DNA from 3 places in the Pseudomonas sp. FME51 genome. Region 3 is predicted to be linked to each of the others. Evidence: predicted binding sites of a transcription regulator. Region 3 holds the regulator's gene; each other region holds the start of a gene.

Region 1 (6,732 bases), on a different contig from region 3:
ACCGGTAAGCATCTGGTCGATGAAGCGCCGATTCAGTTCATGCCGGCTGCCGGTAACCTGGCCAGCTCACCACTGGCAGCGGCAATTGACCCGCGGGTCGATGAGCAGGTGGTGATCGATCAGATGCAGGAGGAGGTCGATGTACAGATGCAGCCGGTGGATGAGGAAGATGACGACCATCGGCCGGCCTGACGGGGAGTAGGTGCCTGGATAGTCTCTAAAACAGATCTTCTTTGGCCAGGCGACGCGCTTCGCGCTGGAGATAATGCACGAAGCGGTCGATATGCCGCTGCGCCTGTGTGCCGGGTTGGTGAAAGCGCAGGCCTACCTGCGTTGTATCCGTGCCTTCATGGTATTCGCTGTGCCGTATCTCCATGTTGATGTCGAGGCGGACAGTATCGGGCAGCAGCATCCGGCTCAACTCATAGCATTCACCGGCATGCAGGGATTTGGCGTGGTCACCTGATAGCCGGGCCTTGCAGCCGGTTGCGGAAATATCCAACAGTTCGCCTTCGAAACGTCGTTCGTGCTTGGCGTGAATCAGCTCCAGCCGGGTATCGATGCTGCGCTGCACAATGGCGCGATAGGCGCCTCGGCGCTGGTGGTAGGTCATGCGGGCGGGCAGCGGTACATTGAATGCGGGCGTCTCGTCCACCAGCACCTTCTGTGCACCGGCACTGTGCCAGCGCATATGTACGCCTTCCAGCCAGGCATCTATTCGAAACGCTTCGCCTTGATCGGCCCATTTGTCGCCGATATGCGGGATCATTTCATCAAGGAGCAGTGCGCCGTTCAGTGCATCCACTTCAACAATATGGCTTTGAACGATCTGGCTGCGGCCATCAAAGGTGATGTGTAAGGGGGTTCTGGACTGCTGCAGCGTTTTCAGCAGGGACTGGATCTCGATGTTGGCGGTGACGTCTCTGGGCGGCTGTGGGCCGACTTCTTGTTCAAATAACATTGACACGACAGGTTCTCGTTTTTGGAGTCAATGGGCTGGCCTCGGGGCCAGCAACGTCCATATCAGGCGCGACTGATCGGGCGTTGGGATGCCGTGCGCCTGGCGTTTCCCTGGCGATCATACACGTTCTGGCTGGCTTCGCCCTGATTGCGCAGCAGGTCAAGCAAAGAGGAGTTCATATGCTGGCTGTGCCGGATCAGGCGCGCATTGCGCACATTGGCACTCTGGCAGCGCTCGGCGGCAGCCAGGAAGTTGGCGTGGTGCTGAGCCAGAACCGGGGCCTTGAGGGAGTCGATGAAGTCCGTCAGGCTGGTAGTCTCGGGTTTGCCGAGCTGTTCACAGTGTGCGGCAAGTGCTTGCCCATCGGCAGCCAGGGATTCTATCAGCGGGGCCTTGGCCTTGGTCAAAGCGTCAAGGGCGGACATATCCTGGTCGAGCAAGGCCTGTTTCTCCTGATCAAGCAGTCCGCAAAACTGCTCGCAGTGTTGCGTGGCCCGAGCAAAAAGCTCGCTGAAATCCTGCATCCTTCATTCTCCGCTGATTTGCACGGCCACCATCAGTTCACTGTTCGAGAGCGATCAGTTTGTCGGCGATCCGGGTGCTGTCTATCTGGTAGCTGCCATCGGCAATGGCCTGCTTGATCTTTTCGACGCGGGCAGTGTCCACTTCCGGCAATTCACGCAAGCGTTCTTCGATTGCCTGCAGCTGCTGAGCCTGATTGCTCAGGCTGACCTGTGAATCAGCTACGGGGGCACTGGTGTTTTGTGTGTCGGCAGCCGGGCGTTCTGACACCTCGCGTTTGCCGCCAGCTGCGCCAGCCTGGTTGCTGCGTGCGGCGCTATTGGTGCCGCCTGTGTTGAAATCTATGGCCATAGGTTTTTCCTCAGAACCTGTATGTCTACTGCTGTAACGGCCGCAGTCAGCGAAACTTTAGGAATCTGGGCTATAAAATGTGTGATCTGGCGCGCGCTTTGTGCACTTGGGTGGATGACGGCAAGTATAGTCGATTCGATGGGTTGCATCACATAGCCACCTCAACCTGACCGGGGCCGATGATGCGGGCCCGAACCACGCGATCGGAGCGGAGATTGCGTACCCGGATCTGACTGCCGGTACTGCCGCTTTCCAATGCTTCCCCAGGCATGCGCACCGATACCCGGCTGTTGGCGGCACTGATTACCACCTTGTCGCCACGTTTGACCGTTTCGTCCTGCTCCAGCTGATTGGGGCTGAGCACGGTGTCGGCCGCAACGGGTCGGCGCACACGCATGCCGATCGCGCGTTCCGGCCGCATCAGATAACCGCCGCTGATATTCCCCACGTTGCGCTCGCGCAAGGTGATATCCTGCGCCGCAATGACCGCGTGTCGCGGCAGTGGGCGAGTCGTCACCAGTACCTGATGATACAGCTCCACCGTGGCTGGCACGAACAGCCGCCACTGCACATCGCTGTCACAAGTGACGCGCACAGTCACACGCCCGACCGGAATGTCGGGACTTTCCAGGCTCGCCTGAATCGCCTCGGGTGGACACAAAGGCAGCCGCAGACGCGGATCGAGCCTGCTCACTTTTATTTCGAAGCGTGCGTCCCGGGTGCTGCCAGCCAGATGCGTGGCAACTTTATCTTCAAGATAAGTGGTGGTGGTGCCGATAAGCTGATCAATAAGCGGACTGGCACTCAGGCTGCCGGCACTCAGCAGCGCAGCGAGCGCGATCAGTCTGGTTGTAAGTGCCGATAACTGCATGGAATTCGAACCTTGACCTTGGGGTTACGCACGTCAAAATGCCGGCGTCTCTCTATATTGAAGGTATACGCAAGCAAGGACCATGCCGCTCAAACAGTATCCAGAGGAGTTGACGATGGCGGGCATAATGGACTCGGTGGACAAACGCACTCAGCTGGTCGGGCAGAACCGGCTTGAGCTGTTATTGTTCAGGCTGGGCGGCCGGCAGCTGTATGGCATCAACGTGTTCAAGGTAAAGGAAGTGTTGCAATGCCCCCGGCTGACAACGCTGCCCAGGCTGAATCCCGTGGTGCGCGGTGTGGCGCATATTCGCGGCGGCACCTTGCCGATCATAGATCTGAAGCAGGCGACCGGCGGGCGCGCGCTGGAGGATCTGTCCAGCGCCTTTGTCATCATCACCGAATACAACAATCGGGTGCAGGGTTTTCTGGTGCGGGCGGTAGAGCGCATCGTCAACCTGAACTGGTCCGATGTACACCCACCGCCACGTGGTACCGGCCGTGATCATTATCTGACCGCAGTGACGCGGGTGGATGAGCAGATGGTGGAAATCATTGATGTTGAGAAAGTGTTGGCCGAGGTCATCGCCGGAGAAGAGGCCGTACCTCAGCGCGCCGCTGATGCACGGGTGCTTACGGAGGCCGCCAGCCACAAGGTGCTGGTGGTCGATGATTCATCGGTGGCGCGCAAGCAGGTTATCCGTTGTCTGGAAGCACTGGGTATCGAGGTGGTCTCGCTCAACGACGGTAGTGAGGCGCTGAATTGGCTTCAGGCGCAGGCTGATGCCGGGGTGCAAGTGGCCGATTCGCTGCTGATGATGATCTCGGATATCGAAATGCCGGAGATGGACGGCTACACTCTCACTGCTGAGGTGAGAGCCGACCCGCGAATGAAAGACCTGCATGTCATGTTGCATACATCACTCTCCGGCGTATTCAACCAGGCGATGGTGCGCAAGGTCGGAGCGGATGATTTTCTGGCAAAGTTCTCACCAGACGATCTCGCCGAACGGGTTATTCAGCGATTGCAGACGGTAGGCGAGGCATAATGCAATGAGGATGTTCCTCATGCATCTGGACTGGAGCATTGTGTGTGACGGCAGTTGATCAGAGCTTCAACCTGTTCCGGGACTTTCTTGAAAGGACCTGCGGCATCGTGCTCGGTGATAATAAACAGTATCTGGTGGCCAGCCGGCTCAACCGATTGCTGGAGCAGCGAGGTATTCGCGATCTTGGCGAGTTGATGCGACACATGCAGAAACAGCCACATTCAGGGCTGCGCGAGATCGTGGTGGACGCCATGACGACCAACGAAACTCTATGGTTTCGTGATGCTTATCCATTCGAAATCCTGAAGAATCGACTGATACCTGAATTCGTCAGCAACCAGCCGGGGCAGCGCCTGCGCATCTGGTCGGCGGCCTGCTCATCGGGGCAGGAGCCCTATTCGTTGAGCATGACCATCGATGAGTACGAGCGGGCCAACCCAGGTCAGTTGCGTGGGGGTGGGCAGATTGTTGCCACCGAAATTTCCCCGAGCATGCTGACGGCCGCCAAAGCGGCGCAATATGACAGTCTGGCCATTGCCCGCGGCTTGTCCCAGGAGCGTTTGACCCGCTATTTCGATGAGCTTGCACCCGGCCGCTGGTCGGTAAAAATGCCGGCACGCAGCCGTGTGGAGTTCCGTCAGCTCAACCTGCTCGACAGTTACAGCATTCTCGGCAAGTTCGATATCGTATTCTGCCGCAACGTGCTCATCTATTTTTCCGCAGAAGTCAAAAAGGACATCCTGCGCCGCATCCACGCCACACTCAAACCGGGTGGCTACCTCATGCTCGGCGCCTCTGAGGCGTTGAATGGTCTGCCGGAGTTGTACCGCATGGTGCAATGCAGCCCGGGAATCATCTATCAGGCCCGCTGAGTCTCTGTGGGCCCCGCTGATTGCCGGTTGCCCTTGCAGGCTTGCCGTTGGGCGGAAATCCCTTGCCGCTTCGTCGATTCTTGATTGAATAACTTATTGATTTATAAGGTTAAATTTGTAATGGCATAACTATTGCTAAAGCTGATGGCAGCGGCAATAGAACTCTGGCCGTCGGGCCACAGTGAGGAATGTCATTATGAGTTTGAGTTTCGATCGCGCTCTGGGAGTGCATGAAAAGGCACTGGCCTTTCGTGCCGACCGTGCCGGGGTGTTGGCCAACAATATCGCCAACGCCGATACGCCCAATTACCAAGCCCGTGACCTGGACTTTGCCGCCGTGCTGGAAGCCCAGCAGACGGGTGGAGATCAGGGCTTCCAGGCGGCGCGCACACATGCCCGACACCTGGATGTCGAGGGCTTCATCGATCAGGCCGCCGGCCTGCGCTATCGCATTCCTTACCAACCGTCGGTCGACGGCAATACCGTGGAAACGCAGGCTGAGCAGGCCCGCTATGCGGAAAACGCCGTCGATTTTCAGGCCAGCTTCACTTTCCTCAACAGCAAATTCAAAGGGTTGATGACAGCCCTGCGCGGAGACTGATCATGTCGCTCAATCAGGTATTTGATATTGCCGGTTCCGGCATGAATGCACAGTCTCTGCGGCTTAATACCGTAGCCAGCAATATGGCCAACGCCGAGACCGTTTCCAGCAGCATCGACCAGACTTACCGCGCCCGCCAGGCTGTGTTTGCCACTGTATTCAATGAGCAGCAGGCCATGGGCGGATCCTTGTTCGCGCCGGCGGACCAGGCAGGACAGGGTGTGCAGGTGCTGGGTGTGGTGGAGTCGGATGCCGAGCTGCAAACGCGCTACGAGCCTGATCACCCCATGGCGAACGAAGAGGGCTATGTGTTCTACCCGAACGTGAACGTGGTGGAAGAGATGGCCAACATGATGGCCGCCTCGCGGGCCTATCAGACCAATGTGGAAATCATGAATACCGCAAAAACCATGCTGCAGCGCGTGCTGACGCTGGGCCAATAAGGGAGTGGGCGAATGAGCAATATAAGCGTCGGCAACAGCCTGCTGGATCAATATCAGGTTGATCAGGGCCGTTTTGCCAAGGGTGATGAGCTGGGCAAGAACGAATTTCTCGAGCTGCTGGTCGCGCAGCTGAATAACCAGGATCCGATGTCGCCCCAGGAAAACGGCGAATTCATCGCCCAGCTGGCGCAGTTCAGTACCGTCGAAGGTATCGAGAAAATGAATAGCTCGATCGATGCCATGGCCAGCAGCTTCCAGTCTTCCCAAGCGCTGCAGGCCTCCTCGTTGGTGGGCCGGACCGTGATAATTCCAACGGATCAGGCGATGGTCGATCCTCAGGCCGGCTTTACCGGCCAGCTGGCATTGCCGCAGGCCAGCGGTGCGGTAACGGTGAGTGTCTATGACGACGCGGGCAGCGTGGTCTCCACCATCAATCTGGGCGCGCAGGAAGCGGGTATCAACGAGTTTGCCTGGGACGGAAAAGATGCCAGCGGCAATGTCTTGCCGGCCGGCAAATACCGTTTCGAGGGGCAGGCCAGCATCAACGGTGAAACCATCCAGCTGGCTACCTTGCTGCCGGCGAATGTGGACAGCGTCTCGCTGGGGGTCGGCCACGGCGGTGAAATGGTTCTCAACCTGGCGGGGCTGGGCAGTATCGGCCTGTCAGAAGTCTTCACAATCGGTAAGTAAGCGTCGTCCGACACGTATCAACAGGAGTCAATCATGTCTTTCAATATCGGTCTCAGTGGTATCCGGGCGGCATCTTCCGATCTGAATATCACCGGTAACAACATCGCCAACGCCAGTACCGTGGGCTTCAAGAGCTCGCGTGCGGAGTTTGGCGATGTCTACGCGGCATCCATTCTGGGTACCGGCAGTAATGCCCAGGGCAGTGGCGTAGTGTTGAACAACGTCGCGCAGATCTTTACCCAGGGCAATATCAATTACACCGAGAACAGCCTGGATCTGGCGATCAACGGCAATGGCTTCTTCGTTACCAGCAACAACGGTGCGCTGAGCTACACCCGCGCCGGCTATTTTGGCACCAATCAGGAAGGTTTCA
Region 2 (6,732 bases), on a different contig from region 3:
TTTGGGCTCAATCGCATCCCAACCTTCCTTGATCTCCTCAAGCAAGGTCTGCACCTCATCCAGCGACCGCGGCGTCTCATCCAACGCCACACCCGCCAGTTTGCGGGTCATATAGTCGTACAGCCCATCCAGGTTCTCGGCAATCTCACCCCCCAGATCCTTATCCAGCGACGCCTGCAGCGCACCCAGGATACTGATGGTGCTGCTCACCGCCACACCCCGCCGCTCCGGGTTACCGGTAGCCTGGGCATGCCGCGCCAGCTTGATACGCTCAATGGCGCCGGCCAGCAGCAACTGCACGGCGCGGTACTGAGAGACTTCCTGCGCCAGGTTGACCTGCTTGTAGGTATCGATGGGGCTTTTCATTATGTGTCCTTTTTCACGACGCCGGGCAGGCTGTCGAGCTGGGCAGTCAGGAAGTTGCCGGTGCTGCTCATCTGCGATATCAGCATGTCCATGGCATTGAACTGGGCGAACAGGCGCGATTCCAGCTTGGTCAAGCGAGTGGCCAGGGTCTCGCGCTGGTCATCCACGCTGGACAAGGTGTTCTGCAACGCCGTGGTACGGTTCTCCAGAATGCCACCGGACTCGGTGTAGGGCTTCACCTTGGATTCCAGGCGGGCCGTCAGCCCCTGGTCGCCGGTGAAGAAGCCGTTCACCTGCTCGAAGTTGTTATCCAGCGCCTTGTTCAGCTTGGTGTTGTCCACCCCCAGCGTACCGTCGCGCTGGGTGGTAATACCGATATCCGCCAGAATACGGATGCCATCACCACCAGCCACTGAACCCAGCTCACTGCGCATCGCACTCATGAACGAGCGCACCGACGAGTCGCCTACCAGCGCAGCCGCCAGCGGCTCACCATCATCACCACCAACCGATACCACACTGGTCAAGCTGTTGATGGACTCGAGCATCTTGTTATAGGCGTCGACAAATTCGGTGATCGAGGTTCTGACACCGGCCTTGTCTTCGGCCACGCGCAGATTAATGGTTTCCGCGTTTGTCAGCGCGTCCTCTGTCTGGGCCGCCTTGAGCGTCAGGGTCACGCCCTCGATAGCGTCTTCGACGGTATTGCTGGCACTGCTCAGATTGATCCCGTCAATGGCCAGATTGGCGTCGCGGGAGTAGCTGATGACCCGAGCGGCGCGGGGGTTGTCCGCATCCACCGGGGTAGGCTGGAAGTCCTCGTCGGCGCCCGACGTCGGCTGGAATGTCAGCCTGCCCAGATCACCCGTGGCGTCCGCCGACACCGCCACGCTGATATCGTTGCCGGTACCCGACTTGTCCGAACTCAACACCAGCCGCGCCCCACCCTTGCCGCTCGGGTCATTGACGATGGTCGCACTCAGCCCCTGGTCTTTCCCGGCTGCGTTGATCGCATCGCGGATATCGGTAAGGCTGGCGTCAGTCACATCGATATCCAGCGACTCGTCGCCGATATTAATAGTCAGGGTACCGCTGCCGATGGCATCACTGGCATTCTCGAAACCGGCCAGAGCCACCTTGCTGGTCTGCGCCAGGTTGAATACCTGCACATTGTAGTTACCGGCAATCGCCTTGGAGTCCGCCGTGATACTGACGGTATCCGCAGCACTGGAAGTGGCGCTGCGCTTCTCGAACAGGGAAGCATCGTTGAGTTTGCCGAGGGCAGTCTGGAAGGTCGACAGGGCACTGCGAAACTGGCCCAACGCCGAGACCTTGGAAGTCGTGGCTTTTTCCAGGTTATCAAGCTGCGCCGTCTTGGGTGCTGCCTCGGCATTCACCAACGCTTGGACCATACCCCCGACGTCCATACCTGAACCCAGACCAGGAATTCCGGAAATTGCCATAACCCTACCCTCCGCGCCCGTTTATTGACGCTTCGCTGCTGAAAAAGAAACCTCACACTACCCAAAGCAGAAATCGTGCCACATGGAGGGTCGAGTTCCATCTCGACCATTCAGGGTAGCTGGTAACTCCGCTGGTCGAGATGGAACTCGACCCTCCAAACCCATCACGCCTCACCACTGAACAGAACACTGCGAATCTCGGCCATATTCTCCGCCAACCGCAGCGCTTCCTCCGAGGGCATCTGACGAATCACATCACCGGTACTGGCCTCGGTCACCTTCACTACCATGCGCCCGCTGTCATCATCCAGCTGAAACTGGATATTACGTCCGGCCGCATCTACATAATCCTGCATCTCCGTCACCGCCGCCAGCACCTGCTCGCGATCCGGTTCGGTTATGCTGTCATTCTTGCGCGTCTCGGCAACCTCCATGGTTGCGGTCGCGGCTTTTATTTCATTCGTTTTGGCAGCAGGTACTGTCGTGCCTACGCCCACCCTGCTGGCAAGTGATCCCATATCCATGGTCTTTCCTCCACACAGGACAAAGCGGGAGAAGAGTCGCCCCTTCCCCCGCCCGTCATACCGCTAGCCTACCTTAGCCAAGCAGGCTGAGGACTGCCTGCGGCAACTGGTTAGCCTGAGCCAGCATCGCCGTACCTGCCTGCTGCATGATCTGCTGCTTAGCCAGGTTGGCCGACTCGGCAGCGTAGTCAGTGTCAACGATCCGACCGCGTGCGGCAGAAGCGTTCTCGCTGATGTTCTGCAAGTTGCTGATGGTCGACTCGAAGCGGTTCTGCACCGCACCGAGCTTGGCACGTTCGCTGTCGATCTGGGCAATGGAGCCGTCCAGCACCTGGATCGCCTGCTGAGCACCTTCAGCGGTGGTGATGTCCAGGTTGGCCACAGTGGACTCCTGAGTGACCGCAGTATGACTACCAGCCTCCAGACCCAGTGCCTCCAAGCCAGTGCCGGCAGCACCATCAGCGATGCTGAAATTATTCTGCGAGAACAGACCCAGCTCACCACCATTGTTGGTCGCGGTTACCCCGGTGCTGGCGGTGTTGATCGCGGTCACAATGGCTTCCATATCACTGCCTTTGTCCAGCTTGATTTCGGTGCCATTCAGGGTGATGGAAGTATTCGCCTCCAGCTTGGCCTGGGTAGTACCGGCGGTCAGGCCAAGCTTACCAAGCAGACCTTCGTTGTCGTTTTCATCCGCCAGAGCAATCGCCTCACCAACAGCCGAGGTCAAGATCAATCGCCCATCTTTAACTTCGGCCTTGCCCTCACCAGCCAAAGCCTCGGTAATGCTCGTTGCAATAGCAGTCAGCGTATCATCATCTGCGATCTCAACCTGATTCCCGTTGACAAGGATATTACCTGCCAGCCCAGGTATTGCGGTGCCATCTTCTGGAGCGGCTAGAGCAATCGAATCAACGTCGAAACCAAGGCCACCTAGGCCACTGATTGTAGCGCTAGTCGCACTAGTGAAGGATATTTGACCAGTACTTTCTACTGCTGTAACACCGTGGGCTGAAGTTCCTTCGTTAACTGCATCAATGACAGCGGCGAGGTCCGCATCTTCGTCAAACGAAATCTTGGTGCCATTAACAGACAGGTCTGCTGTTTCATCAGCAGCCGGGGCTCCGAAGGTACCAGTTGTTACACCAAAGCGAATCACATTACCAACGACTTCCCCCTTCATGCCGGCGGCATCACTACCTGCCACAGTCGCACTACTGTGCGAACCACGCAGCGCGGCAGCACTGGTATCGCTCAGACCAAAGGACACAGTTTCGTTAGCATTGGAACCGATCTGGAAGCTGGTATTGCCCATCGAGCCATCCAGCAGTTTCTTACCACCGAAAGCGGTGGTTTCAGCAATACGGGTCAGCTCACCGGACAGAGCAGAGAACTCCTGCTGCAGCGCAGAGCGCTCGGTGTCACTGTTGGAACCGTTAGCCGATTGCAGAGCCAGGTCACGCATACGCTGCATCAGGTTGGTGGTTTCCTGCATCGCACCTTCAGCAGTCTGCGCGATGGAGACACCGTCATTGGCGTTCTTCACCGCCACGTTCAGACCATTGATCTGGCTGGTCAGACGGTTGGAAATTTGCAGGCCAGCAGCGTCGTCTTTCGCGCTGTTGATCTGCGAACCGGAAGACAGACGCTCCAGCGAAGTGGACAGAGCATTGGTAGAACCACCCAGGTTACGCTGGGCGTTCAGAGAAGCAACGTTAGTGTTTACTGTAAGGGCCATGGGTAATTCTCCGTTAGACCAAAAATCAATATTTGTCTGAGCAAGCGACTCATGGGTCAGGCTTTGCCCAGACACCCATAATGTTCGCGTTCGATCTCTTTATCGGCGTACTGGCCAGGAGCTTTAATCTTTTTTCAGAAAACTTTCCTGGTGGGTTGACAGGCCAGAAAGCACCTGCCGCCGATGCAAGGTTATCGGTAGCCCCAGAAAAATCTTTAGCCCCCCTTGCCTGCTGCGCCCCCCCTGGGAACGTCGAGCACCAGCTCGATGAAAGACTACCCACCACCCGCAAAAGCCTCCCTTGCACCAAAAGCTATTCCGCTATGGCTTTCGTCATATTATTTTGGAATCATACGGACATCACGGTGGCCTGAAGCACCACAGGAAGCTATGAGCATGCCCAACGATCACCTTAAGCATATCCACAACCATCCAAAAGAGTCACATATGAGTTTTTGGAAAAAAGCAGGAGAACTGGAATTAAGGACAGGCAGCTATGCTTTAAACGAAGTAAGCGCTCAGCGCAATACAACGAAGAAATGCCAGGAAAGAATGATGGCGAGCTTATGCGTATCATAAAAAAGCAAAGGCCAGCTCACCACTTAAGTCATCTGCAGCCTACAAACAACTTGAAAACAGAGATTACGACCCGGAATATAAAACACTTACTACTTAAAAGTCACTCACCTACAAAAGCAATTTAAAGGATATCAGTCCATGTCATGTAGTGCTTGTGGTGCAGGAAACCACACTCTCAGAAACTGCCCCAATGTTTCACGCTGCTCTGTATGTAACAAATCCGGGCATAACGCTCAAACGTGCCCAGAAGCAAGAAGATGCAGTATCTGTAATGGCAGAAACCACGACGCCAGAAACTGCCCCATGAAAAATAAGTAGCCCGAAACGGCCTAACAAAATGGTTCAAGCCGTTCTCTACGTTCACTAGGGCCAGGCTAAAGCCCGCCCCCTTAACCAAGCGTTATCACTCATAGGAAATATCAATGGCGATCACAACAGAGAAAGAACTTGGGGAAGCCCTCAAAATTGATCAAGACACTATAGAAATCGAAGGAGATCTAACGACAAAAGTTCTCAAGATTAAAGCAACAGGAAAAGTTGCTTGGGCTGTAGCAATTGGTGCAATCGGAATCGCCGTCGCTATTACACTTGGATCCGGCGGAACTGGCGCTCCAGTGGCCGGCGCAGTTGGTATCGGAGCAGTTTCTGTACTTGGTTTTTCTGCAGCAACATCTGCAGTAGCAATTGCAATATCTGCTGGCAGCATTAGTGCTTTGAACTCTCTCCGAAAGTACAAGGTAGTCAGCAGTCAAGAAAACAAATTGAAACTGAGTCGGAAATAAATCATGTTCGCATTCAAGCCAGGTGCTCCATATTTTTTTAAATGCAAAAAATGTGGCTATGGCTTCACCCGAAAAGTTCGCATTGGCTTATTTTGTCCTCGCTGCAAATCTTTTCGAATTGCCGAACTTCCTGTATGTAAATGAGTGCTAGGGTGTGTCTGAACAGTCCGCCCTCAAGCATTTCTCGATGCAGGCCAGTGTGACCATCGCCTTGAAGCTGCTGGCCAGCTTGTCATAGCGACTGCAAAGACGGCGCTTCTCCTTCAACCAACTGAATAGTTGCTCAATGACATTACGCTTTTTTTACTGAGGCCTGTCAAACAGTCGAGGCAAGCCCGGCCTGGGCTTGCGGTGCATCTGGCGCAAAGGAATGATCGGCTTCATGCCGTACCGGTCGCAGTATTGGCGCAAGACCTATCTGTCATAACCCTTGTCGGCCAGCACATACCGACAGCGCTTTCGTGGGCGACCTTTACTGCCTGGAAGGCTGATCTGCTCAAGCAAGGGCGTGAGCCAGCGTCCTGCCCAGGTGCCAGCATCACAGCCAGCGGATAACCATGGCTATCGCAGGCTAAATGGATTTTGGTGGTCAGTCCCCCGCGACTGCGGCCGAGACATTGGTGCGCAGCTTCTTGCAAACCCCTTTTTTCCAGTACCACTAGCGGCTCTGGTTGCACGAATCGACGTTGAATCGACCATCCAAGTGTCCAGGCCAATCAGACCACCTTCACGTAAGTGCAGATGCAAATGCCGCAGAACTTGCTCAAAGGTACCGTCATCACGCCATCGCCTGAAACGCTGGCACACCGTCTTCCAAGGGCCATAGCGCTCAGGAAGATCGCGCCATTTGGCGCCTGAGCATAGAATCCAGAAGATGCCGTTGAGCATCTGACGGTCATCACGCCCGAGACGGCCCATATGCTGGGGTGGGGAAACGATAGCTTCAATCAGTGCCAAGCGCTGGGCGGATATCTCGTAACGACCTGACATGACTACACTCGAAGCAACAGACGGCAGTATTTTAGCCAAACCGACTTTTCAGACAAACCCTAACAAATGGTTCAAACCGTTCGCTCCGCTCACTGGGCTGGATTACCTGTCAGTAGCGTTCAAGCTTGCGGCGCCAGCCCAGGTAATTGACCAGGTATTTGGTCGCTACCCCATGGAAACGTACCATCCACCCCTTCAGACGACTGTGATAAGCGTTGACGTTCTGGATATGGAAGGCCGCTTCCTGGACACGTAACCCGGACCTCGCATGCACCACTTTGTGGGTGATC
Region 3 (6,732 bases):
ATGGCGTGATCAGTCACCCGGTCCGGGAAGTCACCATTGCCGGCAACCTGAAAGACATGTTCAGCAATCTGCGCTGTGTCGGCTCGGACATCGAGCGGCGTGGCAACTATCTGACCGGCAGCTGGCTGGTAGACGGAATGACCGTCGGCGGGGCTTCGTAAAGCGGCGCTTTACTCCCCCTCGCCGAAATAGTCGTTGATCAGCCCGAGCAATTCGTCCATTGCCTGCTCGGCTTGATCGCCTTCGCAGATAATGCAGACTTCAGTACCTTTGCTGGCGGCCAGCATCATGACCTGCATGATGCTCTTGCCGTCGACCATCTGCTGTTCATTACCGCCGATCTGTATGCTGCAATCATGTTGTTTGGCCACGCCGACGAACTTGGCTGCGGCCCGGGCATGCAGGCCCAGTTTGTTGATGATCTCTACCTGTTTGCACAGTCGGGTCATGGCAGGTCCCGGTGACGGATGAGCAGGTTCGGAGACTCTGCGCTGAGCTCTCTCACCAAACGTTCGGCGATGTATACCGAGCGGTGGTGCCCACCGGTGCAACCAATCCCGATACTCATGTAGCTACGCTCGCCGGCGGCGTAGCGCGGCAGCCATTTCTGCAGGAAGTGGTGGATGTCCTGATACATGTCCTGGACATCGGGTTCGGCATCCAGATAGTCACGAATCTGCTGGTCCTTGCCGGAAAACGGCCGTAGATCGGGCTTCCAGTAGGGGTTGGGCAGACAGCGCACGTCGAACACCAGATCGGCATCCACCGGCACGCCGCGCTTGAAGCCGAAGGACTGAATCAGGATCGAGGGACTGTTGTTCTGCGTGCTGAGCAAGCGTTGCTTGAGCAGGTCGCGCAACTGGTACAGCGTCAGATGGCTGGTATCGATCTTCAGGCTGGCCAGATCGATGATGGGTTCGAGCAGCTTCAATTCAGTAGCAATTGCCTCGCCGAGCGAGAGGTTGCCATCGGTCAGCGGGTGCTTGCGGCGGGTTTCCGAAAAACGCTTGATCAGTACCTCGTCGGTGGCGGCGAGGAACAGCACGTCGCAATGGATGCCCGCATCACGGACCTGCTTGAGCAGTTCCGGGAAGCGTTGAAGATCGCTGGGCAGATTGCGCGCATCGATACTGATGGCGACTTTAGGCAGACTCAAATCGGTGTTGTTGGCCTGTCGGGCCAGTTCCGGCAGCAGGCCTGCCGGCAAGTTGTCGATGCAGTAGAAGCCACTGTCTTCCAGAAGATGCAGAGCGGTACTTTTGCCGGATCCGGAACGTCCGCTGACTACAACCAAACGCATTACTATCAGTCTCCGCTGTTGCCAACCATGACCCGATACAGGCTTTCTGCATCCGGCGCCTGTCGCAGGGCCTCACGCAGGTCTTCCTGATCAAGTTTTTCGGCCAGCATCTTGAGTATCTGCAAATGCTGCTCGGTAGCCTCGTGGGGTACCAGCAGTACGAAAATCAGATCAACGGGCTCGCCATCGAGGGAATCGAAATCGATTTTGCTGTTGAGCTGCAACAGCGCGCCAATGGCTTCCGTGCATTGCTCCAAACGGCAATGGGGGATGGCAATGCCATTACCAAAACCGGTCGAACCGAGCTTTTCTCGGGCGATCAGGCTTTCGTAAATGGCGTCAGAATCCAGTTCGGTGTGCTGGGCGATCATCTTGCCGATCATCTCCAGCACACGTTTTTTTGAGCCCCCCTGCACACCGGCGAAGGTGAGCTGGGGGGTGAGTATGTGTTCTATTTGCATGGGTCTCTTTCAAGTCCTACCGGGCATTGACGCCCTGTTGGCGGCCAATATATTTTTCCTTGTGCTTGATCAGCTGGCGATCCAGGCGGTCGGCCAGCAGGTCAATGGCGGCATACATATCGGTATGTTCCGCTTCGGCAACCAGGTCGTTGCCGGCGATGTGCAGGGTACCTTCGGCCTTCTGCTTGAGCTTGTCTACCTCCAGAGTGATCTGGACGCTGATGATCTTGTCGAAGTGCCTTTCGAGGCGGGCGAGCTTTTCGGTTACGTAATCACGCAGAGCATCGGTGATATCGAGTTGAAGACCCGTGATGTTCATTTGCATAATACTTCTCCTGACTGGCTTTATGAACCGGGGCCCCGTTTCTGGTTACCCCAATGGTGCCACTTCTCGTTTTCGTATTCCTTGACTCTAGTCGAGTCTGCCTGTGCACAGGCTTAAACCAGGCGTTTTCTTTCGCTGGATGGCGCTATATTGAGCGACTCGCGGTATTTGGCGATGGTCCGGCGCGCTACGTGGATGCCTTGTTCTTCCAGTAGACCAGCGATTTTGCTGTCGCTCAATGGTTTCTTCGGATTTTCCGCCGCCACCAGCTTTCTGATTAGAGCGCGAATGGCGGTGGAGGAGAATTCTCCGCCTTCAGCCGTGCTGACATGGCTGGAGAAAAAGTATTTGAGCTCGAAGATGCCGCGTGGTGTATGCATGTATTTCTGTGTGGTCACCCGCGAAATGGTCGACTCATGCATGCCTACAGCCTCGGCGATGGCATGCAGTACCAGCGGTTTCATGGCCTCTTCGCCGTGCTCCAGAAAGCCGCGCTGATGCTCGACAATCTGGCTGGCAACCTTCATCAGGGTCTCATTGCGGCTCTGCAGGCTCTTGATGAACCAGCGCGCTTCCTGCAGATGGTTGCGCAGGTAGGTGTTGTCGCTGCTGCTGTCCGCCCGTTTGACCATGGACGCATACTGGCTGTTGACCCGCACCTTGGGTGCGGCTTCCTGGTTCAGCTCGACGATCCAGCGGTTCTCGTCGCGGCGCACGATGACGTCAGGTATCACATACTCTGCCTCGCCAGAGGCGATCTCGCCGCCGGGGCGCGGGTTCAGGGTCTGAATCAGCGCCACTACATCGCGCAACTGATCTTCCTTCAACCGCGAGCGGCGCATCAGCTGGGTGAAGTCGCGGCTGCCGAGCAGCTCCAGGTGATCACGGACGATCTGCTTGGCCTGTTCCAGCAGGGGCGTGGAGACGGGCAGCTGCTGCAGTTGCAGGCGTAGACATTCGCTCAGATCTCGGGCGCCGACGCCGGTCGGCTCGAACTGCTGAATCCGGTGCAGTACCATTTCGATCTCATCGAGTTCTACCTCGAGATCGGGGTCGAGCGAGGCAAGGATGTCTTCCAGCGACTCTTCCAGATAACCATCGGCAGTGATCCCGTCGATCAGCGCAATGGCAATCTGATGGTCGGTATCCGACAGGGGCAGCAGGTTGAGCTGCCATTCCAGATGGCTCTGCAGCGTTTCGCCAGTGCCGGTACGCGAGGTGAAGTCCCAATCCTCATCATCGGAGCTGGGCAGGGAGCTGGCGGAGGTCTGGTAGATATCTTCCCACTGGGTATCGACCGGCAGATCGTTGGGGATCTGCTCGTTCCAATTGCCTTCTTCTTCGCTGTGGCTGTGCTGGTCTATTGCGTCGAGGGCGACGGGTTCGGGCAATGCAGTGGCGGAAGGATCATCGTCACTGCCGGGGGTATCGGCGGTGCTGGGGCTGAAATCATCATCGCTGTCATCGGCCATTTCCAGCATGGGATTGGCTTCCAGTGCTTCCTGCACCTCCTGCTGGAGATCAAGACTGGACAGTTGAAGCAGTCGGATGGCCTGCTGCAGCTGTGGAGTCATGGTCAGCTGCTGCCCCATCTTGAGGACGAGCGTTGGTTTCATAGTGTTGCGGTTTACCTTATGCCTTTTTCAAGCCATTGATGGTTAAAACAAAATCATGGCTATTCGCCCTAGCATGCCTCAATCCGTCGAGTTATTACAAACGGAAGGCGTGGCCCAGATACACGTCTCGCACCAGCTGGTTGGCAAGGACTTCCTCGGCACCGCCTTCGGCAATAATGTGTCCGTCGTTGACGATGTATGCCTTGTCGCAGATATCCAGGGTCTCGCGGACGTTGTGGTCGGTGATGAGTACGCCGATGCCTTTGTCCTTGAGGTGCTGGATGATCTGCTTGATGTCATTCACCGAGATCGGATCAACTCCCGCGAAGGGTTCATCCAGCAGAATGAACTGCGGGTCGGTGGCCAGTGCCCGGGCAATCTCCGCACGTCGACGTTCGCCGCCTGACAGGCTCATGCCGAGGCTGTCACGCAGGTGATGGATATGAAATTCCCGCAGCAGCGAGTCGAGCTTGCCTTCGCGGCCCTTGCGGTTCAGGTCCTTGCGCGTCTCGAGAATCGCCATGATGTTGTCGGCGACGCTGAGCTTGCGGAAGATCGAGGCTTCCTGGGGCAGGTAGCCGATACCCTGGCGCGCCCGGCCATGCATGGGCAAGCGGGTAACGTCCTGCTCGTTGATCAATATACTGCCCTGATCAGCTTTGACCAGCCCGACGATCATGTAGAAACAGGTGGTCTTGCCGGCGCCGTTGGGACCGAGCAGGCCGACGATTTCGCCGCTGTTGATCGACAGCGATACGTCCTCTACGACCCGGCGTGATTTATAGGCCTTGGCCAGGTGGCGGGCTTCAAGTTTCGTCATTGGTGACCGGCTCAGTGCGCTTGCGTGGCTGGATGATGATTTCGATGCGTTCTGCAGAGTCGCTGTCCTGCGCATCAGACCTGCCGGCGTCCACTACCTGGCGCTGGATGTCGTAACTGATGCGCTGGCCCTGGAAGGTATTACCAGCCTGTTCGAGGAAAGCCTCCTCAATCAACACCACGCGGTCGGCGGCAGCATGATATTCAATGGTCAGGGCTCGCGAGTCCACCGGGCTGCCGTCCGCCTCGGGGGTCTGCTTGTAGGTGGCCGGGGAACCAACGGAAACCAGTTTGCTCACCTCGCCGTTGGCATCGGCGGTCAAGGTTACGCGACTGCCGGTCAGGCGCATGCTGCCCTGGGTGATGATGACATTGCCGGTATACACGGCAGTGTTGCGACGATCGTCCAGCGTGGCGGCATTGGCCTGGATGCGGATCGGTTGATCGGCGTCGTCAGGCAGCGCCAGGGCCGGCGTGGCAGCGCCCGCCAGCAGGGCAAGGCATAGAGTTCTAAAGAGCGTCATGTTCGCCTCTTACATTGGACAGCAGTTTGATGCTGCCATCGTTGAAATTCGCTTCCATGCCGGTAGCTGTGGTCACGCCATTGAGAGCTTCGATTCTGACGCTCCGGTCCGTCTCGGCAAAATTGCGCTCGGGGAAAATCGTCAGTTCCGGCGTCGACAGACGGCGCGCCGACTGTCCCGCCAGTTGCTGTTCAATCACTACATTCTGACTGAGAACCACCTGATCGCCACCCGCGCTCACTTCACCGTAGCGGGACTGTACATCCCAGGGTTGCTGGTCATCTTCGCGATAATGGAGCAGCTTGGGGGCGTCCAGTTCAGTGACGTCCTTGCCGACCTGGTGGGCCGCTCGCACGCTGTGGAGATCGTAGACAGGCTGCCCCTGCTCATTCAGCTGGCGGATTTTAGCGTTATCCATGAAGAAGTCAGGTTGCAAGGGAGCCTGCACGGTCTGCGGCGTAAAGCTGGCTGGACGAATATTCCAATAGCCGACCGCCAGCGCCAAAGCTACGGCGAGCAGCGCCACGCCGCCGGTGGTCAGATAGCGCGGGAAATTCACAGGTACTCTGCCTGTGCGCTATCGAGCGTGCCCTGGGCGCGCATGATCAGTTCGCAGAACTCACGTGCCGCACCGGCCCCGCCTGCGTTGACGGTTACGCCATGGGCATGTTCGCGGACAAAGGTATCAGCAGTGGCTACGGCCATGCCGAGGCCGACGCGGCGCATGACCGGCAGATCCGGCAGGTCGTCGCCAAGGAAGGCAATCTGATTCAGTTCAACCGGAACCAGCTTGCGCAGTTCGCTCAGTGCGGTGAGTTTGTCTTCTCGCCCCTGAATCAGATGCTGGATGCCGAGGTTGGCCGCCCGACGCTCGACCAGCGGTGACGTGCGGCCGCTGATGATAGCGGTCTGCACACCGGAGGCAATCAGCAGCTTGATGCCGTGGCCGTCCAGTGTATTGAAGGATTTGAATTCGGTGCCGTCGGGCATGAAATACAGACGCCCGTCAGTCAGCACGCCGTCCACATCAAAAATCGCCAGACGAATGTGGCGGGCACGTTCAAGCAGAGTCGGTTCGATACTCATACCACCCCCGCGCGCAGCAAGTCATGCATGTTCAGCGCACCAACCGGTTTGCCATTTTCATCCACCACGAACAGGCCGCTGATCTTGCCGTCTTCCATGATTTTCAATGCTTCGGCGGCGAGAATGCCCTGGCGCGCGGTCTTGCAGCGCGGGGTCATGACCTGTTCGATGCGTGCGTTGCGAATGTCGACGTCCTGATCCAGCGTGCGACGCAAGTCGCCATCCGTGAAGATGCCGGCCAGCTGGCCCTGGCTGTCGGTGATTCCGGTGAGGCCAAGGCCCTTGCGGGTCATTTCCAGCAAGGCATCGCGCAAGGGTGTTTCAGGTGACACCAGCGGCATCTGCGCGCCGCTGTGCATGATGTCATCCACCAGCAACAGCAGGCGACGACCCAGACTGCCGCCGGGATGGGAGAAGGCAAAGTCTTCGGCGCTGAAGCCGCGGGCTTCAAGCAGGGCGATAGCCAGGGCGTCGCCCATCACCAGTGCCGTGGTGGTGCTGGAGGTCGGTGCCAGATTCAGCGGGCAGGCTTCCTGCTCGACGCCGGTGTTCAGGTTGGCGACGGCGGCCTTGGCCAGGGTGGAGTCTGGGTTGCCGGTGA

What was found. Region 3 encodes sigma-54, which starts transcription at its own class of promoters, with help from an activator protein. Its sites were predicted from a motif close to ANTGGCATNNANNTTGCTNT; they were not measured.
Region 1: the regulator sigma-54 is predicted to act here: its motif matches at 4,745-4,764, upstream of flgB (flagellar basal body rod protein FlgB).
Region 2: the regulator sigma-54 is predicted to act here: its motif matches at 1,893-1,912, upstream of fliD (flagellar filament capping protein FliD).

Annotation. Positions count from the first base shown of each region.
Region 1 is NZ_JABUYN010000002.1:397,424-404,155, forward strand. It holds gene INT39_RS06270 (MFS transporter) at 1-192, shown strand, start outside; gene INT39_RS06275 (flagellar brake protein) at 218-961, opposite strand; gene INT39_RS06280 (flagella synthesis protein FlgN) at 1,024-1,485, opposite strand; gene flgM (flagellar biosynthesis anti-sigma factor FlgM) at 1,523-1,834, opposite strand; gene flgA (flagellar basal body P-ring formation chaperone FlgA) at 1,983-2,705, opposite strand; gene INT39_RS06295 (chemotaxis protein CheV) at 2,821-3,753, shown strand; gene INT39_RS06300 (CheR family methyltransferase) at 3,798-4,625, shown strand; gene flgB (flagellar basal body rod protein FlgB) at 4,822-5,226, shown strand; gene flgC (flagellar basal body rod protein FlgC) at 5,229-5,669, shown strand; gene flgD (flagellar hook assembly protein FlgD) at 5,682-6,359, shown strand; gene INT39_RS06320 (flagellar hook protein FlgE) at 6,393-6,732, shown strand, end outside.
Region 2 is NZ_JABUYN010000002.1:310,304-317,035, reverse strand. It holds gene fliS (flagellar export chaperone FliS) at 1-366, opposite strand, end outside; gene fliD (flagellar filament capping protein FliD) at 366-1,829, opposite strand; gene INT39_RS05900 (flagellar protein FlaG) at 1,994-2,353, opposite strand; gene INT39_RS05895 (flagellin) at 2,427-4,091, opposite strand; gene INT39_RS05890 (hypothetical protein) at 4,172-4,465, shown strand; gene INT39_RS05885 (hypothetical protein) at 4,488-4,670, shown strand; gene INT39_RS05880 (hypothetical protein) at 5,093-5,452, shown strand; partial or broken gene INT39_RS05875 (IS5 family transposase) at 5,600-6,442, opposite strand; partial or broken gene INT39_RS05870 (IS1595 family transposase) at 6,552-6,732, opposite strand, start outside.
Region 3 is NZ_JABUYN010000014.1:74,795-81,526, forward strand. It holds gene pmbA (metalloprotease PmbA) at 1-161, shown strand, start outside; gene INT39_RS19440 (HPr family phosphocarrier protein) at 171-449, opposite strand; gene rapZ (RNase adapter RapZ) at 446-1,300, opposite strand; gene ptsN (PTS IIA-like nitrogen regulatory protein PtsN) at 1,306-1,761, opposite strand; gene hpf (ribosome hibernation-promoting factor, HPF/YfiA family) at 1,778-2,086, opposite strand; gene INT39_RS19460 (RNA polymerase factor sigma-54) at 2,200-3,702, opposite strand; gene lptB (LPS export ABC transporter ATP-binding protein) at 3,797-4,522, opposite strand; gene lptA (lipopolysaccharide transport periplasmic protein LptA) at 4,509-5,045, opposite strand; gene lptC (LPS export ABC transporter periplasmic protein LptC) at 5,032-5,604, opposite strand; gene INT39_RS19480 (KdsC family phosphatase) at 5,601-6,131, opposite strand; gene INT39_RS19485 (KpsF/GutQ family sugar-phosphate isomerase) at 6,128-6,732, opposite strand, start outside.